Regions from separate parts of the Thauera sp. DNT-1 genome, predicted to be linked through region 2. Evidence: predicted binding sites of a transcription regulator. Region 2 holds the regulator's gene; each other region holds the start of a gene.
What was found. The regulator sigma-54, encoded in region 2, starts transcription at its own class of promoters, with help from an activator protein. The targets are predictions, from matches to a motif close to TGGCACGCTTNCTGCTNA.
Positions count from the first base shown of each region.

Region 1: the regulator sigma-54 is predicted to act here: its motif matches at 5,191-5,208, upstream of ACZ5PP_RS12015 (PEP-CTERM sorting domain-containing protein).
Region 3: the regulator sigma-54 is predicted to act here: its motif matches at 6,435-6,452, upstream of ACZ5PP_RS11315 (urease accessory protein UreD).

Region 1 covers NZ_AP043752.1:2,598,650-2,608,694, reverse strand. The annotation lists gene ACZ5PP_RS12045 (hypothetical protein) at 173-517, opposite strand; gene ACZ5PP_RS12040 (class I SAM-dependent rRNA methyltransferase) at 574-1,590, opposite strand; gene ACZ5PP_RS12035 (hypothetical protein) at 1,833-2,102, shown strand; gene ACZ5PP_RS12030 (LysR family transcriptional regulator) at 2,225-3,181, opposite strand; gene ACZ5PP_RS12025 (FUSC family protein) at 3,216-4,310, opposite strand; gene ACZ5PP_RS12020 (RluA family pseudouridine synthase) at 4,373-5,026, opposite strand; gene ACZ5PP_RS12015 (PEP-CTERM sorting domain-containing protein) at 5,253-6,050, shown strand; gene ACZ5PP_RS12010 (OprD family porin) at 6,157-7,413, opposite strand; gene katG (catalase/peroxidase HPI) at 7,941-10,045, shown strand, end outside.
Region 2 covers NZ_AP043752.1:3,374,367-3,384,411, reverse strand. The annotation lists gene recX (recombination regulator RecX) at 1-230, shown strand, start outside; gene lptB (LPS export ABC transporter ATP-binding protein) at 217-939, shown strand; gene ACZ5PP_RS15615 (RNA polymerase factor sigma-54) at 962-2,416, shown strand; gene hpf (ribosome hibernation-promoting factor, HPF/YfiA family) at 2,435-2,758, shown strand; gene ptsN (PTS IIA-like nitrogen regulatory protein PtsN) at 2,895-3,380, shown strand; gene hprK (HPr(Ser) kinase/phosphatase) at 3,349-4,296, shown strand; gene ilvA (threonine ammonia-lyase, biosynthetic) at 4,369-5,892, shown strand; gene ACZ5PP_RS15590 (5-formyltetrahydrofolate cyclo-ligase) at 5,930-6,520, opposite strand; gene ACZ5PP_RS15585 (lytic transglycosylase domain-containing protein) at 6,566-8,509, shown strand; gene ACZ5PP_RS15580 (complex I NDUFA9 subunit family protein) at 8,566-9,522, shown strand; gene ACZ5PP_RS15575 (glutathione S-transferase family protein) at 9,548-10,045, shown strand, end outside.
Region 3 covers NZ_AP043752.1:2,443,740-2,453,784, forward strand. The annotation lists gene urtA (urea ABC transporter substrate-binding protein) at 357-1,610, shown strand; gene urtB (urea ABC transporter permease subunit UrtB) at 1,795-3,426, shown strand; gene urtC (urea ABC transporter permease subunit UrtC) at 3,437-4,681, shown strand; gene urtD (urea ABC transporter ATP-binding protein UrtD) at 4,678-5,544, shown strand; gene urtE (urea ABC transporter ATP-binding subunit UrtE) at 5,551-6,243, shown strand; gene ACZ5PP_RS11315 (urease accessory protein UreD) at 6,462-7,340, shown strand; gene ureA (urease subunit gamma) at 7,379-7,681, shown strand; gene ACZ5PP_RS11325 (urease subunit beta) at 7,693-8,046, shown strand; gene ureC (urease subunit alpha) at 8,046-9,797, shown strand; gene ureE (urease accessory protein UreE) at 9,835-10,045, shown strand, end outside.

The DNA.
Region 1 (10,045 bases), 780 kb from region 2:
CTGAAGGAGAAATCCGGGGCCGGCGGGGCAGCGGGGCTGCGGACCGGCCAAAACCATATTTTCCGTCAAATCCGCAGCGGATTTTCATGCGCGTTGTTTATCGGCCCAATGACTTCTTTCCGCGCACCTCCCGCGCCGAGACCGCATGCGGCGCGATCGGGATCCGCAAGGCTCAGGCTTCGGGCTGGCGGCGCTGCTCGGCCTCGAGCCACAGCGCGCGGCCGAAGGCCTTCCAGACCGGTCCGCCATGGCTCTCGATGCCGACGCCGGCGCTCTCTTCCATCGTGCGCAGCATCAGGCTGGCGAGGCCGAAGAGCGTCACCTTCGCCCCCAGCTCGTGGTCGTCCGGGCTGGCCGCGGCCTCGCGGATCCTGTCCTGGGAGTGGTCCAGCGCCTCGCGCGCGAGCGCCCTCACCTGGGCCTCGTCGGACCAGTCGATGCCGAGCGCGACGCCCATGTGCTCGATCTCGTCCTCGATCTTGCGGGTGGCTTCCTGATAGTTCTCGAATCCTGCCATGACCTCTCCTGGGGCGTGTCCGGTGGATGGGCGGTGGCGGCGTGCCGGCGCCTTGCTCAAACGCGCAGCAGCACCACCTTCAGCGGCGGGTTGTCGTCGCGGCTGGGAAAGTCCGCCTCGGGGCTGATCCATTCGGCCTCACGCACCGCACGGCCCGCCTTGCGGGCGCTGCGCTCGAGCTGCTCGAGCCAGTCCTCGCGATCCACGCGGGCGACGTTATTGCAGCAGATCAGGGTGCCGCCCTCTTCCGTGGCGAGCAGCGCGGGCTTGAACAGCGCGGCGTAGTCGTGCACCAGGTCGACCACGCCGAAGGGGCTCTTGGCGTAGCGCGGGGGATCGAGGAAGACGAGGTCGAAGCGGTGCGGCGCGAGCTCGGGGAAGGGCGGCAGGTGCTTGCCGCGCACCATCTTCGGCTGACCGATGCCGGCGTACTGGCGCAGCGCGGCGAAGGCGTCGGACTTGATGAAGCGCACCCGGATCGGCAGCTCGTTGAGGCGTGCGTTGTCCTTGCCGACCGCGAGGGCGGACTCGGCGAAATCCACATTCACCACGTGGCGCGCGCCGGCCTTGGCCGCGGCGATGCCGACGCCGCAGGTGTACGCGAACACGTTGAGCAGGGACTTGCCCGCGGCCTCCTGCATGACGCGGCGGCGCGCGGCGCGCAGGTCGAGGAACAGCCAGGGGTCCTGCCCGCCGTGGCGGGCCTGGAAGCGGTAGCGCACGCCGAGTTCGGAAAACTCCGAAGGCTGCTCGGCGAGGGCCTGTTGTTCGGGCGGGAGCGCGTTGGCGACGCGCGAGTTCTTGCCGCTGCGGTCGTTCCACACCAGCGCCAGGCCGGGCAGGGCGGCGGCGTAGAAGGCCTCGAGCTCGGCCAGCTGCTCGGCGCTGAGCGGGCGATGGAAGGTCTGCGCCAGCAGCACGCTGCCGTAGCGGTCGACCGTGATGCCGGGCGCGCCCTCGACGGTGCCGTGGAAGAGGCGCCAGGCGTCGGTGTCTTCGGCAGCCAGCTGTGCGATCAGCGGTGCGCGGGCGGCGAGCGCGGTCGAGAGCAGGTCGGTGAGGGTGGAGGACATGGCGGGTTCCTGCGCGGGGCGCGCCAGTATGCCCGAAGCGCGCCGGCCCGGGCTGGCGCCTGTCCTGCCCCGCGGGTAGTGCGACCAGCGGGCGTCGTCCCGCGTAAACAAAAACCTTACACCCACGGAAATGCCTGTCTATTCGGACGGCCCATCGTCCCATAAGATTTGTGCACTGCAAGAGGCGTGCAACCAGGCTCACCGGCGCGCGGCCTTCGACGAAATTCACAGGAGTTCTCACCATGCAAGCCCCCAAAATTCTGCCCTGGGTTGCCCGCAAGGCCGGCATCAGTGAAGGTGATGCCCTCGATGCCTGGCGACGCGCCTTGGTCGATGCGGCCGCGTACGTCGGCGTGCGCAGCGGCGCGACCTTCGATCGTGTTGCGGTCGATCGCTTCGTCGCCCTCGCCCATGCCCGCGCTACCGTCCTGTCGGCACGCGCCGCGCGCCCGGCGCCCAGCGTGACCCGGCGGTGGCCGCCGGGCGCGGTCGCGCAACGCTGCGCCGCCTGAGCTGCAAGCGCGTGGCGTGGTGCCACGCGACCGCCTGCAAATCCTTTCTGGTCTCCCTCCTCCACTTCAATGTGGTTCATGCCCGCAGCTTGCGGGCATTTTTTTGGTTTCTTCCCGGCGGATCATGCGTCGGGCGCCCGCTCGACCGAGTTCATGATGCGCTTGAGCGCGGGATCGTCGGTGGCCACGCAGGTCCGGGTGGCGTCCTCGAAGCAGTCGATGAACAACTGCCCCGCCGCGCTCAGCGTGTCGTTGCGGCGGACGATGATGGCGGTGTGCATTTCGGGCAGCGGGTTGCGGATCGGCAGGGCCTGCACGCGCCCGCGCAGCAGCGGGGTCTCGAGCAGGGGCCAGGGGCAGATGGTGAGCATGTTGCCGACCTCGAGCATGCTGATGGCGACCAGCGCCGAGCGCGCGTAATGCACACGGTGCGGCGGCGGCGCGATGCCGTGGGGGGCGAGCAGGTTGACCAGCGGCTCGTCCTGGCCGGCGCCGAGCATCGTCAGCACCCAGTCCTGGTCGACGAGCTCCTCGAGCGAAGTGGCGCTGGCAAAGGGATGGCCGAGGCGGCCGACGACAGCCAGATCGCAGCGGAACAGCTCGCGCGTGTAGAAGATCGACGCCTCCTGGCGTGGTGGCGGGATCGCGATCACCAGGTCGAGGGTGCCGTCGCGCAGCAGCGGATGGACCGTGCCCACCGCCTCGGTGACGTCCAGGTGCACGTCCGGGCGCAGGGCGTGGAAGCGGGCCAGGGCGTGGGGCAGGATGGACTGCGCGACCCAGGGCGTGACCCCGATCGTCAGCGAGCCACCGGTTGCGCCGCGGATCTGTGCGATCTCGGCTTCGGCGCGGCTGACCTGGCCAAGGATCAGGCGGGCGTGGATGAGGAACTGTCGTCCGGCGTAGCTCAGCACCGCGCCGTGCGACTCGCGCGTGAACAGCGGCGTCCCCATCGCCGTCTCGAGTTCGCGCAGGGCCTGGCTGACGGCGGCAGCCGAGACCCCGAGTGCCGTTGCGGCCGCGCGCACGCTGCCCTTGTCGGCCACGGCGAGGAAATAGCGCAACTGGTTGATTTTCATCGGTGCTGGCGGTCCGGCTACGGGCTGAAGCCGGTCAGGATGGCGGCTGGCGTGGGATCAGCCGGCGCATCGGGTTGCCGAAGAGCGTGCGGAAGCGCGCGCTGTGCAGGCAGATGCCGCCCACCAGACCGACGACGCAGCCGAGCAGGGTGTCGGTGAAGCGCGACGCGATCAGCTCGGCGAGCGGCGCGTGGCCCAGGGTGGCGGCCTCGGCGAGCAGGATGGTGAGCGGGGTGATGAAGATCACCGCGAGGCCGTAGTGGCGCACCACCAGGCTCTCGATCACGAAGACGAGCAGGATCACCAGCAGCGCGATCCGCCACGCGTCGAGCGGCAGGCTCAGCAGCCACCAGGCGAAGAGCATGCCGATGGCGGTGCCGAGCACGCGCTGGAGCTGGCGGTTCCACACCGCGCGCAGCGACACGCCCTGGATCACCGCCAGGCAGCTCACCGGCACCCAGTAGGGGCGGTCGAGCTGCAGCGCCTGGGCGATCGCCAGCGCCAGGCCGACGAAGGCGCCGATCACCACCGAATCGAAGACGACGAAGTCGAAGGTCGGCGGCTGCAGCGGCGGCACCGCATCGGCCGGCTGCAGGCGCAGGACCTGGAGGCTGTAGACGAAGGCGATCAGGCTCGCGAGCAGGGCGCCCATGGTGAACAGGCCCACGCGCAGCGGGATCTCCTCCACCGTGCCGGGCGTGTAGGCGCCGATCGCCGCCGCCATGACGAAGAACAGGCTGCCCGGGGGGCCGACGCGATAGAAGCGGCACACCATGGTCACCAGCATCGCGATCAACGCCAGCACGCCCACCTTGGCCAGCGGCAGGAAATGCGTCATCAGCCCGAGCGCATAGCTCGCCGCCATGCCGAAGGCGCAGGCCATCAGCCACACCATGCGGTGCGACATCGGCGTGTTGGGGAGGTAGAGGAGCGCGAGCCCGCCGATCGAAGAGATCAGTCCGTATTCGAGATGGCCGAACCATGCCCCCACCATCAGCGGCAGGCCGGAGGCCAACGCGGCGGCGAAGGCCAGTTGCCAGCGCCGGGTGCTGGGGGTGAACGCGGTGAGGTGGTGCCACTCGGCGCGCAGCAGGTCTGCGACGCGTTGCAGGGGGGAGCGGGTCGTCATGCGGTTCTCACGGTCGAGGGCTCGATGCAGTGCTCGCGTGGGGGCGGCCTGCACCATGGGCTTCAGAACGGCGCCGGGCTGTCGAACACCATCGGCACGCGCGTGTGTGGATGCATGAAGGCGATGCGGGCGGCGTGCAGGTGCATGCGGCCGAAGCGGGCGGCGGACTCGGGCGGAGCATAGAGCGGATCGCCGAAGATGGGGTGGCCGAGGCAGAGCAGATGCACGCGCAGCTGGTGCGCGCGCCCGGTGACCGGCTTGAGCTCCAGGCGGCTGCAGGCGTCGGCGCCCGCCCCTTGGCGATCGAGCACGCGATAGCGCGTGAGCGCGCGCCGGCCGCGCAGCGCATCGACGATCTGGCGGGGCCGGTTGTCCGCATCCTCGGCCAGCGGCAGGTCGATCTCGCCGTCGTCCTGGGCGAGATGGCCGTGCACCACGGCCACGTACTGCTTGCCGACGATGCGCTGCTCGAAGGCGAGGCTCATGCGCCGCAGCATCTCCGCGCCGCGCGCGAACAGCACCAGGCCGGAGGTGGCGGCGTCGAGCCGATGCACGATGCGGGCGTCGGCCCAGCGCGCCTGGATCCGCGCCGCCAGACAATCCTGCCGGCCTTCCCCGCCCGCGGGGACGGAGAGCAGGCCGGCAGGCTTGTCGACGACGAGGAGGCACTCGTCGACGTGGAGGGCGGGGATCGAGGGATGGATTTCGGGCCGCATGGGGATGTTTTCAGGCGAGGTGTGCTGACGGGGCCGCGCTTCCTTTGCCCGGGATGGGCGGTGTCGGCAATCTTTACACGCCTGTGGGCCCGATACGCGTCCGACTTTTCCGACAAGCCCGCAAGTTTCTGTTATCAAGGGCAAATTCGGCATTTTTGCAAGGCTGGCACGGATCTCGCTTCGGTCGAGACGGCTCGGCGTCGCCGAGATTGATTGAGAGACGGACATGAAAACAAGGACACGGACGAGTTGCAAGGCCGGCGTGCTGGCGCTGGCTCTGGCGCTGAGCGCCGGCGGCGCCTCGGCGGCGCAGATCTACTGGACGGACTGGACCGGAAGCGACCTGGATCCGGGTGTCGGCTTCAAGGGCGTGGGCACGATCACGACGTCGAATTCGACGGTCTCCGTGACCTACACGAACCCGCAGGGGATCAGCTTCTACGAGACGGGCGGGGGCACCTACTATTACAGCAACGGCACGGATGGCCCGACCGGCACCTCGCCGTTCACGAGTACTGCGGTCGACAACCGGCCGGCCACGACCGACATCGTTGCACTGAACCGCGCAGGCCTGCAGACGCTGAGCTTCTCGCAGGCGATCGCGAATCCGGTGTTCGCCTATGTGAGCCTCAACGGCAACGGCTACGGCTTCGACCAGGACTTCGACATCCTCAGCTTCGGCGATTCCAGTGACGGCAACGCCTGCGGCTACTGGGGATGCGGAACCTCGTACAAGCAGATGGTGACGGTCAACGGCAAGACCGAGTACCAGTTGCTGGGCACGGGCGAACCGCACGGCACGCTGCAGTTCAAGGGCACGTTCGACACCGTGAACTGGCGCAGCCTCAGCGACGAAAACTGGAACGGCTTCACGGTGGGCGTGCAGGGGACCGCGGTCGAGTTTTGCGACGCGAACCCGACGGCACCCGGCTGCACGCCGAACGGCGTACCGGAGCCCGCCTCGCTCGCGCTGCTCGGCCTGGGGCTCGCCGGGCTTGGTGTAGCGCGCAGGCGCAGGGCTTGAGGCGGGGGGCGCGATCCCCGCAAAAAAGGAACGGGAGCCGATGGCTCCCGTTTGTTCTTGTGCGCACCGGATCGGGGGATGCCCGGACCGGTGCGCATCGCGTGGATCAGAACACGCTGAAGGGGTAGTCGAGGAAGATGCGGACTTCGTTGCCGCTGCTGTTGTAGGCGCGGGCGCTCTCCGAGACGCGCAGCGTCGAGGCGCGCAGGCGGACGTTCAGATCCTTGGCGGCGCCGCTCTGCACCTTGTACGACAGCTGGTTGAAGAGCTCGTGCTCCTTGCCATCCGTGGTCGTGCCGACGTCGATGTCGTGGCCGCGGACGTAGGCGATGCGGTAGCTCAGGCCGGGGATGCCGTACTCGGCGAAGTCGACCGAGTAAGCCACCTGCCAGGACTGCTCGTCCGCAGCGTTGAAGTCGGACCAGTAGGAGTTGGCCAGCCAGATCGAGCCGCCGCCGTCACCGATCCATCCCTCGCTCTGGTAGAAGCCGTAGTTGTAGTCGATGTCGCCATTGTTGCGCTGGTAGGCCAGCGTGAAGGCATGCGGGCCGGTCGCGTACGTCGAGGCCAGGCTCCAGATGCGGCTCTTGCCGGGCTGGAAGTCGGCGTCCTGCTTGGTGCGGTAGCCGTTGAAGTCGAAGGTCAGCGAGTTGCTGGCGATCGGCAGCACATAGTTCAGGTTGAGGTACTGGCGCTTGAGCACGTCCTCGACGTCCGAGGCGTAGAACGCGCCGCTGAAGGCGTCGTTGAACTTGTAGCTCGCACCGATCACGTCGATGCCCTTCAGACCACCGCTGTCACGACCCTCGTCGCTCTTGCGCGACTGGGCGTGGAAGGTGCCGGCATTGAATTCCAGGCCTTCGATCTCGGTCGAGGTCAGCATGGTGCCGGTATAGCTCTCGGGCAGCAGGCGGGAGTTGTCGTGGCTCAGCACCGGCAGGTTGGGGCGCAGGTCGCCGTAAGCGAGCACGGTGTTCGAGAAGCGCAGCTTGAGGGAGGCGCCACCCTTGGCCACATCCTTCTCCGGCATGCCGGTGCTGTCCTGCTTGAAGAAGTCGATCCCCCAGTTGCCTGCGCGGTCGCGGGAGCCATCGAGGCGAACCGCATAGGCGGCAAATGCGTCCACACCGAATCCGACCGTGCCCTGTGTGAAGCCCGACTCGAAGTTCGCGATCGCACCCTGGCCCCATTCGCCACTGTCGTGGCGGCCGCCCTTGTAATCACGATTGATGAACGCGTTACGCAGCAGCACGTTCAGCGAGCTGTCCTCCACGAGACCCTTCGCCTCGGCCTGCCCGGCGGCGAATGCGGGCGTCGCGCTCGCGAGCCCAAGAACGATCAAACCTGCCAACTTCTTCGACATGTTGCTTTCCTCGATGGTGTCCGTTGTCTTTTCCAGCCTGCCGGCGGGTCGTGCCCGCGGGAGAGGGGGCGCGATTCTCGCATTTCCGGCGCGAAGCGGTGCGGCGGGTTGCAGGAAAATGACAGTCCCTGGCCGAACAAGGTTGGCGACCCCGGAGTGTCGGGTTTTCTTACACCCGGCTATGGAGAAAACTGCTCGAACTGGGTAGCCAGGCTGGGTTTCGTGCGCGCGACCGGCAGGGCGTTCGCACCTCTGCTGGACGATGTGGAGCCGCATGAGCGGAACGCGTTCCGCAGGCCAGCCGGATAAATTTTATTGTGCACCGCAACGTCGGAAGATAGCCTCCGTCAATTCTCTCCATTGCTTCCAAAGCGCCCGATCTTTGCTAGTCTGAGCCTGTCAGCAGCGGTTTTCGGCCGTTTCCGGCCTTGTTCCGCGATCGTGGAGCGAGCTTCGGAAGCGGTTTTCTGCGAGGCGCGACCGCCCCTCGCAATCAGTCTGCGTAGCAGTCACAGAGGGAGAATCAGATGAGCGAGAACAGCACGAACACCGCCGGCAAGTGCCCGGTGATGCATGGCGGCAATACCGCCGCCAAGGATGCGGTGATGGCGTGGTGGCCCAAGGCGCTGAACCTGGACATCCTCCATCAGCACGACCGCAAGACCAACCCGCTCGGCCCGGGCTTCGACTATCGCGAAGAGCTGAAGAAGCTCGACGTCGACGCGCTCAAGAACGACCTCAAGGCGCTGATGACCGACAGCCAGGAATGGTGGCCGGCCGACTGGGGCCACTACGGCGGCCTGATGATCCGCATGGCCTGGCACGCCGCCGGCACCTACCGCATCGCCGACGGTCGTGGCGGCGGCGGCACCGGCAACCAGCGTTTCGCGCCGCTGAACTCCTGGCCCGACAACGGCAACCTCGACAAGGCGCGCCGCCTGCTGTGGCCGATCAAGAAGAAGTATGGCAACAAGATCAGCTGGGCCGACCTCATCATCCTCGCCGGCAACATGGCCTACGAGTCGATGGGCTTCAAGACTTTCGGCTTCGCCTTCGGTCGCGAAGACATCTGGCATCCCGAGAAGGACATCTACTGGGGCTCCGAGAAGGAATGGCTCGCCCCCAGCGGCAGCGAGGGCTCGCGCTACTCCGGCCAACGCGACCTCGAGAATCCGCTCGCCGCGGTGATGATGGGCCTGATCTATGTGAACCCGGAGGGCGTCGACGGCAAGCCCGACCCGATCAAGACCGCCCACGACATGCGCGTGACCTTCGCCCGCATGGCGATGAACGACGAGGAAACCGTGGCGCTCACCGCCGGCGGCCACACCGTCGGCAAGGCGCACGGCAACGGTAGCGCCGCCGTCCTCGGCCCCGCGCCCGAAGCTGCGGATCTCGAGGAGCAGGGCTTCGGCTGGATGAACCACACCACCCGCGGCATCGGTCGTGACACCGTGACCAGCGGCATCGAGGGCGCGTGGACCTCGCATCCGACCAAGTGGGACAACGGCTACTTCGACATGCTCTTCAAGCACGACTGGTGGCTGCAGAAGTCGCCCGCCGGTGCCTGGCAATGGGAGCCGGTGAACATCGCCGAGGAAGACATGCCGGTGGACGTGGAAGACCCGTCGATCCGCCGCAAGCCGATGATGACCGACGCCGACATGGCGCTGCGATTCGACCCGGCGTACCGCAAGATCGCAGAGCGCTTCCGCAACGACCAGGCCTACTTCGAGGACGTCTTCGCGCGCGCCTGGTTCAAGCTCACCCACCGCGACATGGGCCCGAAGGCGCGCTACCTCGGTCCCGACGTGCCTGCCGAAGACCTGATCTGGCAGGACCCGGTGCCCGCCGGCAACAAGACCTACGACGTCGCCGCGGTGAAGGCGAGGATCGCCGCCGCCGGCCTGTCGGTCGGCGACATGGTCGCCACCGCCTGGGACAGCGCACGCACCTTCCGCGGCTCGGATTACCGCGGCGGCGCCAATGGCGCCCGCATCCGCCTCGCCCCGCAAAAGGACTGGGAAGGCAACGAACCGGCGCGGCTGGCCAGGGTGCTGGCGGCCTACGAGAAGATCGCCGCCGAGACCGGCGCCAGCATCGCGGACGTGATCGTGCTCGGCGGCAACGTCGGCCTGGAGCAGGCGATCAAGGCCGTCGGCTTCAATGTCGAGGTGCCCTTCGCCCCGGGTCGAGGCGACGCCAGCCAGGCGCAGACGGACGTCGAGTCCTTCGAGGTGCTGGAGCCTGTGCATGACGGCTTCCGCAACTGGCAGAAGAAGGACTATGTGGTCCAGCCCGAGGAAATGCTGCTCGACCGCGCCCAACTGCTCGGCCTGACCGCGCCCGAGATGACCGTGCTGGTCGGCGGCCTGCGCGTGCTCGGCACCAACCACGGCGGCAGCGGGCACGGCGTGTTCACCGACCGCGTCGGCGCGCTGACCAACGACTTCTTCGTCAATCTGACCGACATGTCCTACAGCTGGAAGCCCACCGGGCGCAACAGCTACGACATCGTCGAGCGCAAGAGCGGCGCGAAGAAGTGGACTGCGACCCGCGTCGATCTGGTGTTCGGCTCCAATTCCATCCTGCGCGCCTACGCCGAGGTGTATGCCCAGGACGACAATCAGGA
Region 2 (10,045 bases):
ACGAGCTCGTGCGGCGAGGCATCGACCGTGACCGGATCGACGAGGCGCTCGCCGACGAGTGCGTAGAATCCGAGATCGAGCGGGCGCGCGCGGTGCTGCGCGGCCGCTTCGCCACCCCACCCGCCGACGCACGCGAATGGGCGCGCCAGGCGCGCTTCCTGCAAACCCGGGGCTTCGCCCCCGAGCTGATCCGCAAGCTGCTGAAAGAGCCCTACGATGAGTCTGCTTAAGGTCGCCGGCCTGCAAAAGCGCTACAAGGCGCGCACCGTGGTGCATGACGTCGGCTTCGAGGTCGGCTCGGGCGAGGTCGTCGGCCTGCTCGGTCCCAACGGCGCCGGCAAGACCACCTGCTTCTACATGATTGTGGGTCTGGTGCGCGCCGACGGCGGCCAGATCGCCCTCGACGGCACCGACCTCACCCACCTGCCGATCCACGCCCGCGCGCGCTTGGGCCTGTCCTACCTGCCGCAGGAGATGAGCGTGTTCCGCAAGCTCAGCGTGGCCGAGAATATCCGCGCCGTGCTCGAACTCCAGGGGCTCGAACGCCGCCAGATCGAGGAGCGGCTCGAGGAACTGCTGATGGAACTGGGCATCCATCACCTGCGCGACAACACCGCGATCTCGCTCTCGGGCGGGGAGCGCCGGCGCTGCGAGATCGCCCGCGCGCTCGCCACCGACCCGCGCCTGATCCTGCTCGACGAGCCCTTCGCCGGAGTCGATCCGATCGCGGTCATCGACATCCAGAAGATCATCCGCTTCCTCAAGGAGCGCGGTATCGGCGTGCTGATCACCGACCACAACGTGCGCGAGACCTTGGGCATCTGCGACCGCGCCTACATCATCAGCGAAGGTCGCGTGCTGGCGAGCGGAGAACCTACCGAGATCATCGAGAACGAGCGCGTGCGCCAGGTCTACCTCGGCGAGCACTTCCGCCTGTGAGCCCGCCCTCCTGCCGACCGCGATGAAACCCAGCCTCCAGCTCAAGCTCTCCCAGCACCTCACGCTGACGCCCCAGCTGCAGCAGTCGATCAAGCTGCTGCAGCTGTCTACGATCGAGCTGAACCAGGAGATCGAGCGCGTGCTGCTCGAGAATCCCATGCTCGAGCGCGAGGATGGCGACGGCGGCGTCGACTACGCCCCCGCGCCGCCGCCGGGCAACGCGCCCGAGCGCGAAGCCGCGCCGGAACCCGCCGCCGAACCGGCGGGCGAGTCGATCACGCACGAGGGCGGCGAAGGCAGCAGCGAGGACGAGGGCATCGACTGGTCCAACGTGGGTCAGGGCGCGTCCAGCCGCAGCGAGGACGACGAGGACGGCGACTACCAGGACATCCAGGCCGCCGGCGTGTCGCTGCGCGAACACCTCGACCAGCAGGTCGCCCTCTCGCCCCTGTCCGACCGCGACCGCGCGCTGGTGCGCTTCCTGATCGAGGCGCTCGACGACGACGGCTACCTGCACCAGCCGCTGGAAGATCTCCTCGAGCTGCTGCCGCAGGACGCCGAGGTCGATCTCGACGAGCTCGCCATCGCCCTGCGCCACGTGCAGAGCCTCGAGCCGGCCGGGATCGGCGCGCGCAGCCCGCAGGAATGTCTGGCCCTGCAGCTCCAGGCCTTGCCCGAGTGCCCGATACGCCCTCTCGCTCTCGAGATCGTGACCAGCCACCTCGAACTGCTCGCGGAGCGCAACTTCGCCCGTATCCGCAAGCTCACCGGCTGTGACGACGAGGGTCTGCGCGAAGCGCAGGCCCTGATCTGCAGCCTCGACCCCCACCCCGGCTCGCGCTACTCCACCGCCGAGACGCGCTACGTGCTGCCCGACGTCGTCGTGCGCAAGCTGCGCGGCCAATGGACCGTGAGCCTGAACCAGGAAGCGATGCCGCGTCTGCGCATCAATCGCCTCTACGCCAGTCTGCTGCAGCAGAACCGCGCACAGGGCGGCGGCCTGGGTGGACAGCTGCAGGAGGCGCGCTGGCTGATCAAGAACGTCCAGCAGCGCTTCGACACCATCCTGCGCGTGTCCCAGGCCATCGTTGACCAGCAACGGCAGTTCTTCGATCATGGGGACGTGGCGATGCGGCCACTCACCCTAAGGGAGATCGCAGACCAGCTCGAGCTGCACGAATCCACCGTCTCGCGCGTCACCACGCAGAAGTACATGGCGACGCCGCGCGGGGTCTTCGAGCTCAAGTACTTTTTCGGCAGCCATGTCGCGACCGACACCGGCGGTGCGGCTTCCTCCACGGCGATTCGCGCGCTGATTCGCCAGCTGGTGGACGCGGAAGACAGCAAGAAGCCGCTGTCCGACGCCAGGATCGCCGAAATCCTCGGCCAACAGGGAATCGTCGTGGCGAGGCGCACGATCGCCAAGTACCGCGAGTCCCTCAACATCCCGCCGGTCAGCCTGCGCAAATCCCTCTGACAACAACAGGAGTCATCCATGAATCTGAACATCACCGGGCGCCACGTCGAAGTCACCCCCGCCATCCGCGAATACGTGACCTCCAAGCTCGATCGCGTCATCCGCCATTTCGACAACGTCACCAGCGTCACCGTCATCCTGTCGGTCGAAAAGCTCAAGCAGAAAGCCGAGGTGACGCTGCACGTGCGCGGCAAGGACCTCTTCGTCGAAGCGGACGACGCCGACCTCTACGCGGCGATCGACGCGATGACCGACAAGCTCGACCGTCAGGTTCAGAAGTACAAGCAGAAGCAGTCCGACCATAACCACGAGTCGCTCAAGCACCAGGTCCCCGAGGCCTGAGGACCGGCTTGAAGCTCCCCGTCCGGGGTGTGGTTATAATGCGCGCGTTTTCACGAAGCGCGGCCGCACACGCCCCGGACCGGATTCCCGCCCCCCTGGCGGCAGCTGACGGAAGAGTGCGCGAGCCCACCTGCGAATGAGCCTGATATCCCAACTCCTGCCGCTTTCCAACGTGGTGATCGATCTCGACGCGAGCAGCAAGAAGCGCGTCTTTGAACAGGCCGGCCTGCTGTTCGAGAACAACCAGGGCATCGCCCGCAGCACCGTGTTCGACAGCCTGTTCACCCGCGAACGCCTCGGCTCGACCGGACTGGGTCAGGGCATCGCCATCCCGCACGGCCGCATCAAGGGGCTCAAGGACGCCGCCGGCGCTTTTCTGCGCCTGGCCACCCCGGTGCAGTTCGACGCTCCCGACGGCCGTCCGGTGGACATGCTGTTCGTGCTGCTCGTGCCCGAACAGGCCAACGAAACCCATCTGCAGCTGCTGTCCGAGCTCGCGCAGATGTTCAGCGACCGCGAGTTCCGCGAGACCCTGCACGGCGCGACGGATGCCGCACAGATCCACCGCCTGTTCGTGAATTGGGGTGCCGATGCGGCAAACCAGCCTGACCCGGCTGTATGAGGCGCACCGCGAAAGCCTGAGCCTCGTCCACGTCAGCGGACCGATCGGTGCCCGTCTGTCGGTCGCCGAAGAGCGCATCTGGCCGGCCGACCTCGTCGGCCACCTCAACCTGATCCACCCCACCCGGCTACAGGTGCTCGGCGCCGCAGAGCTCGCGTGGGCGCAACGCCAGGCGAACGAGAAGGTCGCCCACCACCTCAACGAGATCCTCTCGGCGCACCCCCCCGCGATCATCGTCGCCGACGGCTGCGAGATCCCCAACATCCTCCACGGCATCTGCGAGGCGCACGACGTCGCGCTGTTCACCGCGCGCCACCCCTCGGCGAGCGTGATCGACCAGCTCCGCCTCTACCTGTCGCGCGAGCTCGCCGAGAAGGTCTCGCTGCACGGCGTGTTCATGGACGTGCTCGGGCTCGGCGTGATGATCACCGGCGATTCCGGCGCGGGCAAATCCGAGCTCGGCCTCGAGCTGATCTCGCGCGGCCACGGCCTCGTCGCCGACGACGTGGTCGAGCTGTCGCGCATCGCGCCCACGGTGCTCGAGGGCCGCTGCCCCGAGATGCTGCAGGATTTCATCGAAGTGCGCGGCCTCGGCCTGATCAACATCCGCACCATCTTCGGCGAGACCGCGTGCCGGCGGAAGATGCGCCTGCGCCTGATCTGCCACCTCGACCGCCGCCAACCCGGTCCCGACGACCCCTGCCGGCTGCCGCTGCAGCAGGAGACGCAGGACATCCTCGGCGTGAAGGTCGCCCGCGTCGTGCTGCCGGTGGCCGCGGGACGCAACCTCGCGGTGCTGCTCGAGGCCGCAGTGCGCTCGACCATCCTCAAGCTGCGCGGCATCGACTCCACCCAGGAATTCATCGACCGCCAGGCGCGCGCGCTGCACGCCGAAGAGGCCTACCGCGCCGACTGAGCCACCCGCACTTGCGGCACGGCGCCGCCGGCTGTTACGCTCGATCGCTTTGCAGCAGCCTACTGGCCGGCCATGAGCTCCACTCCCGATTACCTGGAACGCATCCTCAACGCGCAGGTGTACGACGTCGCCGTCGAAACCCCGCTCGACCTCGCCACCAACCTGTCGGCGCGCACGCACAACCGCATCTACTTCAAGCGCGAGGACATGCAGCCGGTGTTCAGCTTCAAGATCCGCGGCGCCTACAACAAGATGGCGAACCTGTCGCCGCAGGCCTTGAAGCGCGGCGTGATCTGCGCCTCGGCGGGCAACCACGCCCAGGGCGTGGCGCTGTCGGCGGCCAGGCTGGGCGTGCGCGCGGTGATCGTGATGCCGAGCACCACGCCGCAGATCAAGATCGACGCGGTCAAGGCGCGCGGCGGCGAGGTCGTGCTCGCAGGAGAATCCTATTCCGACGCCTACACGCACGCGCTCGAGCTCGAGAAGAGCGAGAAACTCACCTTCGTCCACCCCTTCGACGACCCCGACGTGATCGCCGGCCAGGGCACGGTGGGCCTGGAGATCCTGCGCGCGCACCCGAAGCCGATCCACGCGGTGTTCTGCTGTGTCGGCGGCGGCGGGCTGATCGCCGGCGTGGCGGCCTACATCAAGCGCCTGCGCCCGGAGACGAAGATCATCGGCGTCGAGGCGGTGGACGCCGACGCGATGACGCGCTCGCTCGCCGCGGGCAAGCGCATCGCGCTCGAGCAGGTCGGCATCTTCGCCGACGGCGCCGCCGTCAAGGAGGTCGGTGCCGAGACCTTCCGCCTGTGCCAGCAGTATGTGGACGAGATGATCGTGGTCGACAACGACGCCATCTGCGCCGCGATCAAGGACGTCTTCGAGGACACCCGCTCCATCCTCGAGCCCGCCGGCGCGCTCGCCGTCGCCGGCGCCAAGGAGTACGCCCGCCGCAACAAGCTGCGCGACAAGAGCCTGGTGGCGGTGGCCTCGGGGGCCAACATGAACTTCGACCGCCTGCGCTTCGTCGCCGAGCGCGCGGAGCTCGGCGAGCAGCGCGAGGCCGTGCTCGCGGTGACCATCCCCGAGAAGCCGGGCTCCTTCCGCAAGTTCATCAGCGTGCTCGGCAACCGCAACATCACCGAGTTCAACTACCGCTACGCCGACGCCGAGCGCGCCCACATCTTCGTCGGCGTCACCGTGCACAACCGCAGCGAGGTCGGACGCCTGGTCGAGATGCTCGAGCGCCACGAGCTGCCTGCGCTCGACCTCACCGACGACGAGATGGCCAAGTCGCACGTGCGCTACATGGTGGGCGGACGCGCACCGCAGGTGGAAAACGAGGTGGTATACCGCTTCGTCTTCCCCGAGCGCCCGGGCGCGCTGATGAATTTCCTCTCCAACCTGCGCTCGGACTGGAACATCTCGCTGTTCCACTACCGCAACCACGGCTCCGACTTCGGCCGCGTGCTGGTCGGCATGCAGGTGCCGCCGGCCGACAAGGACGCCTTCGACGCCTTCCTGCAGCGGCTCGGCTACGACTACGTGGCCGAGACCGACAACCCCGCCTACCGCATGTTCCTGTCCGGGAGCTGAGCCCCGCAGGCAGGCCGTGCAGGGTTGCAGCCGCCGCTCAGGCGCGCGGCTTCGCCACCCCCGCCTCGGTCACCAGCCAGTCCATCGGGCGATCGAACTCCTGCGGCAGCGTGTCGGGCACGCGCCCGACCTCGAAGCCCACGCCCACCGCCACGGTGCGCAGCACCGCCAGCGTGCGGTCGAAGTAGCCCCCTCCGTAGCCGAGGCGGTAGCCGCGTTCGTCGAAGGCATTGAGGGGGATCAGCACCAGCTCGGGCTCGACCGCCTCGCCGTCCGCCGGGTGGGGGATGCCATGGCGGTCGAGCGGCATCGGCACGCCCGGCGTCCACGCGCGGAACATCATCGGCACATGGCGCTCGAGCACCACCGGCAAGGCCGCCACCCGCCCGGGCGCGGCCGCACGCCAGGCCTGCACCCACGGGCGCAGGTCGGGCTCGGCGCGGTAGGGCCAGCAGAAGGCGAGCCGGCGTGGCTGCAAGCGTCCGACCAGGTCGTCGAGATGCTCGCCGATTGCCGCGGCGAGGCGCTCGCGACGCTCGGCAGGCAGGCGCTCGCGCAACGCCAGCGCATGTTCGCGCATGCGCTGGCGACGCGCGCCGGGATCATGGGACAAGGGGGCGAAACTCATCTTCGATATGGTATGGTTGGCGGTCAAACGGAGGCATCACCTGGCATGAAGAAGGCACTGGTTGCGGCGCTCACGGCCGCGACGTTCCTCGCCCCCGCCGGCGCGTTCGCACAGATCGGCGGCGAGTCCGGGGACGGGCGTATCGTCGCCGCTCGCGAGGCCCTGCGCAAGGGCGACCGCAGCACGCTCGAACGCCTCGCAGCCGTGCGCGAGGCCCACCCCCTCGACGCCTATCCGCGCTACTGGCTGCTGATCAACCGCCTCGCGCGTGCCGAAGAACCCGTGCCCGTCGCGGCCCTGCAAGCCTTCCTCGCCGAAGAAGCCGGCTCCAACCTCGCCGAACGCCTGCGCGCCGACTGGCTGCGCCGCCTCGCCAGGGACGGCGACTGGAACGGCTTCCTCGCGGTGTACGCGGACCTGCGCAGCCCCGACGCCGAATTGCGCTGCAACGCCTGGAGCGCGCGCGTGCTGACCGGCGAGCGCAGCGTCTTCGCCGAGCTCGCGCGCGAATGGGACACCCTCGCCGACGCCGATCCGACCTGCGACACGCCGCTGCGCGCGGCGGTCGACTCCGGCGCGGTGGACGAAGAACGCGTGTGGTGGCGCATCCGCCGACAGATCGACACCCGCAAGCCCGAGGCTGCGCTCGCCAGCCTGTCGCTGCTGCCCGCCGGCAACGCCCCGGCCCACGCCGACCTGGCGCAGGCGATCCGCTCGCCCGCACCCTGGCTGGATCGGCTGCAGCCCAACTTCGCCGTGAGCCGCGCCGGCCGCGAGCTCGCGCTCGCCGCACTGGTGCGCCTGGCGCGCGAAGACGTCTCCGCCGCGCGCCTGCGCCTGCTGCGCATCCAGGACCGCCTCGGCGCGGCCGAGCGCAACTACGCCCATCTGGCGCTCGGCATGCACGCCGCGCTCGACCGCCTGCCCGAGGCGAGCGCGCTCTACGCCGCCGCCGGCGACATCGAGACCACCGCCCAGCAACGTGCGTGGCGGGTGCGTGCGGCGCTGCGCATCGGCGACTGGCACGCGGTGCGCGAGGCGATCGAAGCCATGCCCGCCGACGAACGCGAAGCCGCCGACTGGATCTACTGGCTGGGCCGCGCACACGCCGCGGCCGGGCGCCGCGACGCCGCCGAGTCGCTCTACGTGCGTATCGCCGGCGAGCCGCACTTCTACGGCATGCTCGCGCGCGAGGAGCTCGGCGAGGCCTTCCCGCCGCCCCCCGCCACCGCGCCGCTACCGCGCGCCAAGCTCGAGGAGGCCGAGCGCGACCCCGGCCTGCAGCGCGCACTCGCGCTCTACCGCCTGGAGCTGCGCACCGAGGCGCTGCGCGAATGGGTCTGGGGCGTGCGCGAACGCGACGAGCAGTTCCGCCTCGCCGCCGCCCACCTTGCGCTGCGCAACGAGCTCTACGACCGCGCGATCAATACCGCCGAGCTGGCCAACCCGCGCAGCAACTTCGAGCTGCGCTTCCTGACCCCCTATCGCGACCTCATCGAGCCGCAGGTGCGCGCGCAGGGGCTCGACCTCGGCTGGGTGTACGGCCTCATGCGCCAGGAGAGCCGCTTCGTGGTTCCGGCACGCTCCAGCGTCGGCGCCCAGGGCCTCATGCAGGTGATGCCCGCCACCGGCAAGTGGGTGGCGGATCGGATCGGCCTCGCCGGCTACAACCAGCGCCTGCTCACCGACCCCGAGACCAACGTGCTGCTCGGCACCAGCTACATGCGCCTGATCATGGAGGGGCTCGACGCCCACCCCGTGCTCGCCAGCGCCGGCTACAACGCCGGCCCCGGGCGGGCGCGGCGCTGGCGCGACGCGGCGCCGCTCGAGGGCGCGATCTATACCGAGACGATCCCGTTCGACGAGACCCGCGACTACGTCAAGAAGGTGCTCGCCAACGCGGTGATCTACGCGGCGATGCTCGAAAAACGGCCGCAATCGCTCAAGGCACGACTCGGCACGATCGCACCCGGGGCTGCCAGCGAGTAAGCTTCCGCGTGCGCCAACCCATTCCATCCACAGCAACAGCACGGTCCAGTCGAAACATGAACCCGAAACGCGTCGTCATCGTCGGCGGCTCCGGCTTTATCGGCAGCGCCATCGCCAATCGTCTCTGCAAGGAAGGCGTCAAGGTCCTCATTCCCACCCGCCGCCGCAGCCGCGCCGGCCATGTTCTGCTGCTACCCAACGTCGAGGTGGTGGAGGGCAACGTGCATGACGTCGCCCTGCTTGCGCGCCTGTTCGAGGGCGCCGACGCCGTGGTGAACACCGTCGGCGTCCTGCATTCGCGCCCGGGCAGGCCCTTCGGCCCCGACTTCGCGCGCGCCCACGTCGAGCTGCCGCAGAAGATCGTCGCCGCCTGTCGCACGGCGGGCGTGCCCCGCCTCGTGCACATCAGCGCCCTCGGCGCCTATTCCGACGGCCCGTCGGAATACCAGCGCTCGAAGGCCGCCGGCGAGACCGCGATCCGCACCGGCTCGCCCGAGATCGCGTGGACCATCCTGCAGCCTTCGGTGGTGTTCGGCCGCGGCGACAGCTTCCTCAACCTCTTCGCCGACCTCGCGCGCATGTTCCCGGTGCTGCCGCTCGCCGGCGCCACCGCGCGCTTCCAGCCGGTGTATGTCGAGGACGTCGCCGAGGCGGTGTGGCAGAGCCTGACGCGCGACGATGCAGGCGGGCAGACCTTCCAGCTCGCCGGACCGACCGTCTACACGCTGCGCCAGCTCGTCGAGTACGTCTCCGCGCTCGTGGGCAAGCCGCGCCCGATCTATCCGCTGTCCGAGAAGCTGGCGATGTGGCAGGCGCGCCTCATGGAGCTCGCCCCCCAGCCCCTGATGAGCCGCGACAACGTGCGCTCGATGAAGGTCGACAACGTCGCCAGCGGCACCCCGCAACCCTTCGGCATGGTGCCTACCGCGCTCGAGACCGTGGCCCCGGCCTGGCTCGGCCAGGCGGCGCCGCGAGCCCGTTACTACCCCTTCCGCCGCCACGCGCGGCGCTGAAGAGCAACTCTCTACGGAGTCCGCGATGAAGCTGATCATCGGCAACAAGAACTATTCCTCCTGGTCCCTGCGCGCCTGGCTGGCTGCGCGCGAGGGCGGCTTCACCTTCGAGGAGATCCACATCTCCCTGTTCATCCCCGGCAGCCGCGAGCGCATCCTGTCGCACTCGCCCTCGGGCAAGGTACCCTGCCTGAACGACCACGGCGTGGTGGTGTGGGACTCGCTCGCGATCGGCGAATACCTCGCCGAGAAGCGCCCCGGTCTGCTGCCCGCCGACCCGGTCGCACGCGCGCTGGCGCGCTCGGTCACCGCCGAGATGCACTCCGGCTTCCAGAACCTGCGCAGCGGCATGCCGATGAACGTGCGCAAGGACTACACCGGTTTCGGCCACAGCCCCGAGGTCGATGCCGACATCGCGCGCATCGTGGCGATCTGGAACGACTGCCGCGCGCGCTTCGGCGCCGTGGGCCCCTACCTCTTCGGCCGCTTCAGCCTCGCCGACGCGGCCTTCGCGCCGGTGGCC
Region 3 (10,045 bases), 930 kb from region 2:
CGTCGGGGTCGTTTTCGTGGGAGCGACGCAAGTCGCGATCGGCCAGGGCACCGGGTACCTCGACAAGACCCGCCGCGTGCACGCGGCCGGGAGTTTGCTGCACTGCGATGGTGCCCGTCTTCCGGGTACTGCATCGGCGCGGGGCGCGGCATCGCCGACAAAGGCGCGCTGCAGGGACGCCAGGAGAGCGGGTACAAGATCCGTCGGCGTGCCACGAGCGCATCAACGGCGCGGATTTAGGCCGCGTCCCACACTCCGTCCAGCGATTTTCCGACAACTTGGCACGCCCCTTGCGGAGGGTTCATCGACGCAGCCTGCGCTGCGCTCGACTTCCACCCACTGCAAGAGGTCCGTCCATGAACCGTCGCAACTTCGTCAAAGCCCTCACGCTTTCGGCTTCCATCGCCGCGATCGGCCTGCCCGCCGGCGCGCACGCCGCCGACACCATCAAGGTCGGCATCCTGCATTCGCTGTCGGGCACGATGGCGATCTCCGAGACCGCGCTCAAGAACGTGGCGCTGATGACCATCGAGGAGATCAACGCCGGCGGCGGCGTGCTCGGCAGGAAGCTCGAGCCGGTGGTGGTCGACCCGGCCTCGAACTGGCCGCTGTTCGCCGAGCGCGCGCGCCAGCTGCTGGCGCAGGACAAGGTCGCGGCGGTGTTCGGCTGCTGGACCTCGGTGTCGCGCAAGTCGGTGCTGCCGGTGTTCAAGGAGTTGAACGGCCTGCTCTTCTACCCGGTGCAGTACGAGGGCGAGGAGCTCGAGAAGAACGTCTTCTACACCGGCGCCGCGCCCAACCAGCAGGCGATTCCCGCGGTCGAGTACCTGATGAGCGAGGAAGGCGGCGGCGCGAAGCGCTTCGTGCTGCTCGGCACCGACTACGTGTATCCGCGCACGACCAACAAGATCCTGCGCGCCTTCCTGAAGAGCAAGGGGGTGAGCGATGCGGACATCCTGGAGGACTACACGCCCTTCGGCCACGCCGACTACCAGACCATCATCGCGCGCATCAAGCAGTTCGCCTCCGAGGGCAAGAAGACGGCCGTGGTGTCGACCATCAACGGCGACTCCAACGTGCCCTTCTACAAGGAACTGGGCAACGCCGGACTGAAGGCGACGGACGTGCCGGTGGTGGCCTTCTCCGTCGGTGAGGAGGAGCTGCGCGGCGTCGACACCAAGCCCCTGCTCGGCCACCTCGCGGCGTGGAACTACTTCATGTCGGTCGACAACCCGCAGAACAAGGCCTTCATCGACAAGTACCGCGCGTGGGCGAAGAAGAACGGCGTGCCCAACGCCGACACCGTGGTCACCAACGACCCGATGGAGGCCACCTACGTCGGCCTGCACATGTGGAAGCAGGCGGTCGAGAAGGCCGCCAGCACGGACGTCGACAAGGTCATCGCGGCGATGGGCGGGCAGAGCTTCAAGGCGCCGTCGGGCTTCACGCTGACCATGGACGCGACCAATCACCACCTGCACAAGCCGGTGCTGATCGGCGAGGTGCGCGCGGACGGCCAGTTCGACGTGGTATGGCAGACCAAGGGGCCGATCCGCGCCCAGCCGTGGAGCCCGTTCATCGAGGGCAACGAGGGCAAGCAGGGGCTGTGATCGTCCAGAAGATCGGGGTCCGACCCCGATTTTCGCCGCCGGTCCGGAGCGCGGCGGTTCTCCTGCAGGAGCGGCGCAAGCCGCGAGCCTCTTGCGGCGAGATCCCGCACGCCCCCTTGGCCCCACGCCTGCCGAACCGCCCGCCGCCCCAGCCGTTTCCCCGCAACTGAAGATGGAGCCGACGATGTTCGGACCGACAAGACGACCATGGCTTCTCGCCGCCGTGCTGTGCGTGCTGACGGCGCTCGCCGCGCTGCCGGCGCGGGCGGCGCTCGACCCCACGCTGGTGCGCGGACTGGGCGGTGACTTCAACGCCCGCGTCGCCGCGATCGACGCGCTCGGCGTCTCCGGCGGCGACGAAGCCGCGGCGCTGCTGGACGCGCTCGAAAGCGGGCGACTCGGCACGCTCGACGGCCGGGTGGTGATCGTCGCGCCCGACGGGCTGCGCGACGCCGCCAGCGGCGAGGCGCTCGCCGCCGAGGCCGGGGCCGCGACCCGCATCACGGTGAACAACCGCCTGCGCCGTGCGATCGGCACCGCGCAGGCCGCGCTCGCGCTGTCCGCGCCGCAGCCCGCGCAGCGCCTCACCGCGGCCAACACCCTGCGCGAGAACGCCGGCCCGGCCCTGCTGCCTGTGCTGGCGCGCACGCTCGAGGCCGAGCCGGACGCCGCGGTGCGCGAGGTGCTGCTCTACGCCAGCGCCAAGCTGGAGCTGGCCTCGCCCGACCCCGCCCTGCGCCTGAAGGCGGCGCAGGCGCTCGGCGCATCGTCCGATGCCGCGGTCAAGAACCTGCTCGCCGCGCTGCTGGAGAAGCGCGGCGAAGGTGCAGCGGCGAGCTGGGTCGAACCGGACGCCGAAGTGCGCGCCGCGGCCGCGGCCTCGATGCGCGCGATCGATCGCCGCATCGGCCTGGCGCAGACCGCCGGCACGCTGTTCTCCGGCCTGTCGCTCGGCTCCATCCTGCTGCTCGCCGCGCTCGGCCTGGCGATCACCTATGGCGTGATGGGCGTCATCAACATGGCGCACGGCGAGCTGCTGATGGTGGGCGCCTACGCCACCTTCCTGGTGCAGGGCGTGTTCCGCGCCCATTTCCCCGAATATCTGGACTTCTACGTGCTCGCCGCGATCCCGGCGGCCTTCCTCGCTGCGGCCTTGGTCGGCATCGCCATGGAGCGCCTGGTGCTGCGCCACCTCTACGGCCGCCCGCTGGAGAGCCTGCTCGCCACCTGGGGCCTGTCGCTGGTGCTGATCCAGGCCGCGCGCGTGCTCTTCGGCCCGCAGAACCTGGAGCTCGCCAACCCGTCATGGATGTCGGGCGGCGTCGAGCTCGCCGGCGGCGTGGTGCTGCCCTACAACCGCATCGTCATCCTAGGCTTTGCCGCCTTCGTGCTGGTGCTGATCTGGCTGATGATGCAGAAGACGCGGCTGGGCATGTTCGTGCGCGCCGTCACCCAGAACCGGCCGATGGCGGGCTGCGTGGGCGTGCCCACCGCGCGGGTGGACACGCTGGCGTTCGCGATCGGCTCCGGCGTCGCCGGGCTGGGCGGGCTGGCGCTGTCGCAGATCGCCAACGTCGGCCCGGCCATGGGCACCGGCTACATCGTCGACGCCTTCATGGTGGTGGTGCTCGGCGGCGTCGGCCAGCTCGCCGGCGCGGTATGGGCGGCGCTCGGCCTCGGCATCGTCGCCAAGTTCCTCGAAGGCTGGGCGGGCGCGGTCGTGGCCAAGATCCTGGTGCTGGTCTTCATCATCGCCTTCATCCAGAAGCGTCCGCAGGGCATCTTCGCCCTCAAGGGCCGCTTCGCCGACAGCTGAGGCCGCCGCCATGCGCACGCCCTTCATCCTGAGACTGTTCCACAGCATGCCGCGCGGCGGCTGGATCGCGCTGGCGATCTTCGCCGCCGTGGCCTGGATCGGCGTGCCGGTCGCGCACCTCGCGCTGCCCGAGAGCCATCCGCTGCACGTCTCCGCCTACACCGTCAGCCTGCTCGGCAAGATCCTGTGCTACATGGTGGTCGCCGTCGCCATGGACCTGATCTGGGGCTACGCCGGCATCCTGTCGCTCGGCCACGGCCTCTTCTTCGCCCTCGGCGGCTACGCCTTCGGCATGTACCTGATGCGCCAGATCGGCCGCGACGGCAGCTATGGCGCCGAGCTGCCCGACTTCATGGTCTTCCTCGACTGGAAGGAATTGCCCTGGTACTGGGCGGGCTCGGATTCCCTGCTGTGGGCGCTGTTCCTGGTGGTCGCGCTGCCCGGGCTGGTGGCCTTCGTGTTCGGCTGGTTCGCCTTCCGCTCGCGCATCAAGGGGGTCTACTTTTCGATCATCACCCAGGCGCTGACCTACGCCGCGATGCTGCTGTTCTTCCGCAACGAGACCGGCTTCGGCGGCAACAACGGCTTCACCGACTTCAAGCGCATCCTCGGCCACGACATCACCTCGCCCGGCATGCGGGTGACGCTGTTCGCGCTCTCGGCGGCGCTGCTGATCGCCTGCCTGGTGCTCGGCCGCTACCTGGTGAGCTCGCGCTTCGGCCGCGTGCTGGCGGCGATCCGCGACGCCGAGAGCCGGGTCATGTTCATCGGCTACAACCCGCTGCACTACAAGCTCTTCATCTGGACGCTGTCGGCGATGCTGTGCGGGCTGGCGGGCGCCTTGTACGTGCCCCAGGTCGGCATCATCAACCCTTCGGAGATGTCGCCGGCGAACTCGATCGAGATCGCGGTGTGGGTGGCGGTGGGCGGGCGCGGCACGCTGGTGGGCGCAGTGCTCGGCGCCGGCATCGTGAACCTCGCCAAGAGCGTGTTCACCGTCTACCTGCCGGAATACTGGCCCTTCGTGCTCGGCTTCCTGTTCATCGTCGTCACCCTCTACCTGCCCGACGGCGTGGTCGGCCTGTGGCGCAAGCTGCGCGCGCGCCGCGCCGCCGCGCGCCTGGACGACACCCGCAGCGCCGCCACGCCTGCGCCGGGCGCAGCCGCGGCGGCCCCGGGCACGCCCCCCGTCACGAGCGGCGCGCACGGCTTCGCCGCCCCCCCCACCGACACCGCCAAGGGAGCGAACGCATGATCCCCACCCTCGAGATCGAACGCGAGCGCACCCGCCTCGACGCCGAGCGCGAGAACGAGCGCGAGCACTGGGACGGCTCGGCCGCGGACGGGCGGGTGTTCCGGCCCGGCGAGCTCGACCTGTCGCACAAGGTCATCCTCTACCTCGACGACATCACCGTGAGCTTCGACGGCTTCCGCGCGCTCAACAAGCTCAGCCTGACCATCGACGCCGGCGAGCTGCGCTGCATCATCGGCCCCAACGGCGCCGGCAAGACCACCATGATGGACGTGATCACCGGCAAGACGCGGCCCGACTCGGGCACCGCCTTCTTCGGCCAGACCATCGACCTCACCCGCCTGACCGAACCCGAGATCGCCCACGCCGGCATCGGCCGCAAGTTCCAGAAGCCGACCATCTTCGAGCAGCACACGGCCTTCGAGAACCTCGAGCTGGCCATGAAGGCCGACAAGCGCGTGCGCCGCACCCTGTTCGCCAGCCTCATCGACGACGAGCGCGACCGCGTCGCCGCGGTGCTGCGCCAGATCCGCCTCGACCAGGCCGCCGACCGCCCCGCCGGGCTGCTCTCGCACGGCCAGAAGCAGTGGCTGGAGATCGGCATGCTGCTGATGCAGGAGCCACGCCTGCTGCTGCTCGACGAGCCGGTCGCCGGCATGACCGACGACGAGACCGAGCGCACCGCCGAGCTGTTCACGAGCCTCGCCGGCAAGCACTCGCTGGTGGTGGTCGAGCACGACATGGCCTTCGTCGAGGCGCTCGGCGGCACGGTCACGGTGCTGTGCGAGGGTTCGGTGCTGGCCGAGGGGGATCTCGCCACGGTGCAGGCGGATCCGCGCGTGATCGAGGTCTACCTGGGGCGCTGAACGAACATGCTCAAAGTCGACAACCTGAACCAGTACTACGGCGGCAGCCACATCCTGCGCGGCCTGTCCTTCGACGTGCCCGTCGGCAAGGTGACGACGCTGCTCGGGCGCAACGGCGTGGGCAAGACCACGCTGCTGAAGACCCTGATGGGCCTGGTGCCCGCCGCCAGCGGCAGCATTTCCTTCCACGACCAGGACATCACCCGCGCGCCGTCCTGGAAGCGCGTCGCCGCCGGCATCGGCTTCGTCCCGCAGGGGCGCGAGATCTTCCCGCGCCTCACCGTCGAGGAGAACCTGCTCATGGGCCTGGCCACCCGGCCACGCGGCAGCGCCATCCCGCCGCGCATCTTCGACATGTTCCCGGTGCTGAGGCAGATGATGGGCCGGCGCGGCGGCGACCTCTCCGGCGGCCAGCAGCAACAGCTCGCTATCGGCCGCGCGCTCGCCTTCGGCCCCCGGCTGCTGATCCTCGACGAGCCCACCGAGGGCATCCAGCCCTCCATCATCAAGGACATCGAGCGCGCCATCCGCAGCCTCGCCGAGACCGGCGAGATGGCCATCCTGCTCGTCGAGCAGTACTACGACTTCGCGCGCGCGCTCGCCGACCAGTACCTGGTAATGGAGCGCGGCGAGATCGTCATGCGCGGCGCAGGGGCGGACATGGACCGCGACGGGGTGCGCGAGGCGCTCGCGGTGTGAGGGTCGCCGCGTCGCGGGGCGCGGCGGGTCCGGCGGGTCTGCGCGGTCGCGCTGCGCCGCCGCACCGCGCTGGTGCGCCCGCAGGCGAACGCACCAGGACAGGGCATCGACGGATCTCCGCCGCGCCGCGCAGCCCCACCGTCGCACCCGCAACACCCCTGTCAGGCGCAGCCATCGGGCGTTCAGAGAGCTGGCCCGGGTCTTGCTAAACCTCCCCCATGTACCCGCCGCTGCCTCCCCTCGCCTCTTCGCTATTGCCCCCCGCCGGCGCCGCGGTATCCACGCCCTGGCGCGCCGGGCTGAGCCTGGAATACGAGAAGCGCGGCGCACGCAGCGTGCTCGCACGCCGTGAGCACTTCGGCCCGCTGCGCGTGCAGCGCGCGCTCTACCCGGAAGGCGAGGCCGTCTGCCACACCCTGCTGGTGCACCCGCCCGCCGGCATCGTCGGCGGCGACGAGCTGCGGGTGGACCTGCGCATCGGCGCGGGCGCGCACGTGCTGCTGACCACCCCGGGTGCCGGCAAGTGGTATCGCAGTGCCGGCGCGCGCGGCGTGCTCGCGCAGCACATCGCGGTGGCGACGGGCGCGGTGTGCGAGTGGCTGCCGCAGGAGAGCATCGTCCATGAAGGCGCGCTCGCCGGGCTCGCCACCGAGGTGCGCCTGGAAGGCGATGCCTGCTTCATCGGCAGCGAGATGCTGTGCTTCGGCCGCACGGCCTCCGGCGAACGCTTCGCCCGCGGCGAGCTGGCGATGCGCACCCGCATCGAGCGCGACGGCCGGCCGGTCTGGCTGGAGCGCGGCGTCGTGCATGGCGGTGGCGGGCTGCTCGCCGCCGCGCCCGGCCTGCACGGCCAGCCGGTGAGCGCGAGCCTGCTGATCGCCTCGCCGCGCTGCGACGAGGCCTTGCGCGATGCCTGGCGCGCGCTCTCGCCCGCGGCCGGCGAAGGCGCGGTGAGCCTGCTGCCGGGCGTGCTGGTGGCGCGCTGGCTGGGGCCGGCCTGCGAGCCCGGCCGGCAGTGGTTCACCCGCCTGTGGGCGACGGCGCGCCCGGCAGTCGCGGGACGGGCGGCGCACACGCCGCGGATCTGGAACACCTGAAACCCATGGGCGGCAGCGCGCCGCCGCGGAGGAAGACGATGGAACTGAGCCCACGCGAGAAGGACAAGCTGCTGGTGTTCACCGCCGGCCTGCTCGCCGAACGCCGGCGCGCGCGCGGCCTGAAGCTGAACTACCCGGAGGCGGTGGCGCTGATCACCTGCGCGATCCTCGAGGGCGCGCGCGACGGCCGCACGGTGGCGGAGCTGATGGGCTACGGCGCGACCCTGCTGACGCGCGCGGACGTGATGGCGGGCGTCGCGGAGATGATCCCCGACATCCAGGTGGAGGCGACGTTTCCCGATGGCACCAAGCTGGTGACCGTGCACAACCCGATCGTGTGAGGAGCAGGCCGATGATCCCCGGAGAACTCTTCGTCGCCGACGGCGACATCGAACTCGCCGCCGGCCGTGCCACGCGCACGCTGGTGGTGAGCAACACCGGCGACCGCCCGATCCAGGTCGGCTCGCACTACCACTTCGCCGAGACCAACAGCGCGCTCGACTTCGACCGCGCGGCGGCGCGCGGCTTCCGCCTGAACATCGCCGCCGGCACGGCGGTGCGCTTCGAGCCCGGGCAGTGGCGCACCGTCGAGCTGGTGGCGCTCGATGGCGAGCGCGAGGTGTACGGCTTCAACGGCCTCGTCATGGGACGGCTGGACGAGCCCGCGACCGCGCCCGCCGCGCACCGGACGCAAGGGAGCCTGTGATGGCGACGATCTCGCGCCGCGCGTACGCGGAGATGTTCGGCCCCACGGTGGGCGACCGGCTTCGCCTGGCCGACACCGAGCTGGTGATCGAGGTGGAGAAGGACTTCACCATCTACGGCGAGGAGGTGAAGTTCGGCGGCGGCAAGGTGATCCGCGACGGCATGGGCCAGGGCCAGGGCGTGGCCGCCGACGTGGCGGACACCATCGTCACCAACGCGCTGGTCATCGACGCGGTGGCGGGCATCGTGAAGGCCGACGTGGGTCTCAAGGACGGCCGCATCTGGAGGATCGGCAAGGGCGGCAACCCCGACATCCAGCCCGGGGTGACGATCCCGATCGGCGCCGGCACCGAGGTGATCGCCGGCGAGGGCATGATCCTCACCGCGGGCGGCATCGACAGCCACATCCACTGGATCTGCCCGCAGCAGATCGAGGAGGCGCTGAGCTCGGGCGTCACCACCATGCTGGGCGGCGGCACCGGGCCGGCGACCGGCACCTTCGCGACCACGTGCACGCCGGGCCCCTGGCACATCCACCGCATGCTGGAGGCGGCCGAGGCCTTCCCGATGAACCTCGGCTTCTTCGGCAAGGGCAACGCCAGCCTGCCGGCGCCGCTGAAGGAGCAGGTGCAGGCCGGCGTGATCGGGCTGAAGCTGCACGAGGACTGGGGCACGACGCCGGCGGCGATCGACAACTGCCTGACGGTGGCCGAGCAGATGGACATCCAGGTCGCCATCCACACCGACACGCTCAACGAGTCGGGCTTCGTCGAGACCACGCTGGCGGCGTTCAAGGATCGCACCATCCACACCTTCCACACCGAGGGCGCGGGCGGCGGCCACGCGCCGGACATCATCCGCGCGATCAGCCGCCCCAACGTGCTGCCGTCCTCGACCAACCCGACGCGGCCCTACACGGTCAACACCATCGACGAGCACCTCGACATGCTGATGGTGTGCCACCACCTCGATCCGAGCATCGCCGAGGACGTGGCCTTCGCCGAATCGCGCATCCGCCGCGAGACCATCGCCGCCGAGGACATCCTGCACGACACCGGCGCGTTCTCGATGATGTCGTCCGACTCGCAGGCCATGGGCCGGGTGGGCGAGGTGGTGATCCGCACCTGGCAGACCGCGCACAAGATGAAGCTGCAGCGCGGCTGGCTGGCGCCGCGGCGCAGCGCGGCGGCGGCGGTGCCGGACGCGGTGGCCGTGGTCGAGGGCAGCACCGCAAACGACAACTTCCGCGTCAAGCGCTACATCGCCAAGTACACGATCAACCCTGCGCTGACCCACGGCATCGCCCACGAGGTGGGCTCGATCGAGCCGGGCAAGCTCGCCGACCTGGTGCTGTGGCGCCCGGCCTTCTTCGGCGTCAAGCCGAGCCTGGTGATCAAGGGCGGCATGATCGCCGCGGCCGCGATGGGCGACCCCAACGCCTCGATCCCGACCCCGCAGCCGGTACATTGGCGGCCGATGTTCGGCAGCTTCGGACGCGCGCTGAAATGCGCGGTGACCTTCGTGTCGCAGGCCGCGCTGCACAACGCCGCGGTGGCCGCGCTCGGGCTGCAGAAGCCGCTGGTGGCGGTGAAGGGCTGCCGCACGCTGACGAAGGCCGACATGGTGCTCAACGACGCCACGCCGCAGATCGAGGTCGATCCCGAGACCTATGTCGTGCGCGCCGACGGCGAGCACCTCGCCTGCGAACCCGCCACCGAGCTGCCGCTGGCGCAACGCTATTTCCTGTTCTGAGCGCAGCGCACCGGAACCGCACTGGAGACCTTCCGCCATGCCGATGACCGCAGAAACCCTGGCCGACTTCGTGATGCCCGCTCCCGCCACCGACGTGCTGCTGATCGAGCAGTTCCACGAGGGCGACGAGCCGGCGAGCGAGGTGCTCGAGCTCGACTTCGGCGCCCGCACCAAGAGCCGCCTGCGCACCCGGCTCGCCTCCGGCGCCGAGGTGGGCCTCTTCCTGCCGCGCGGCACCATCCTGCGCG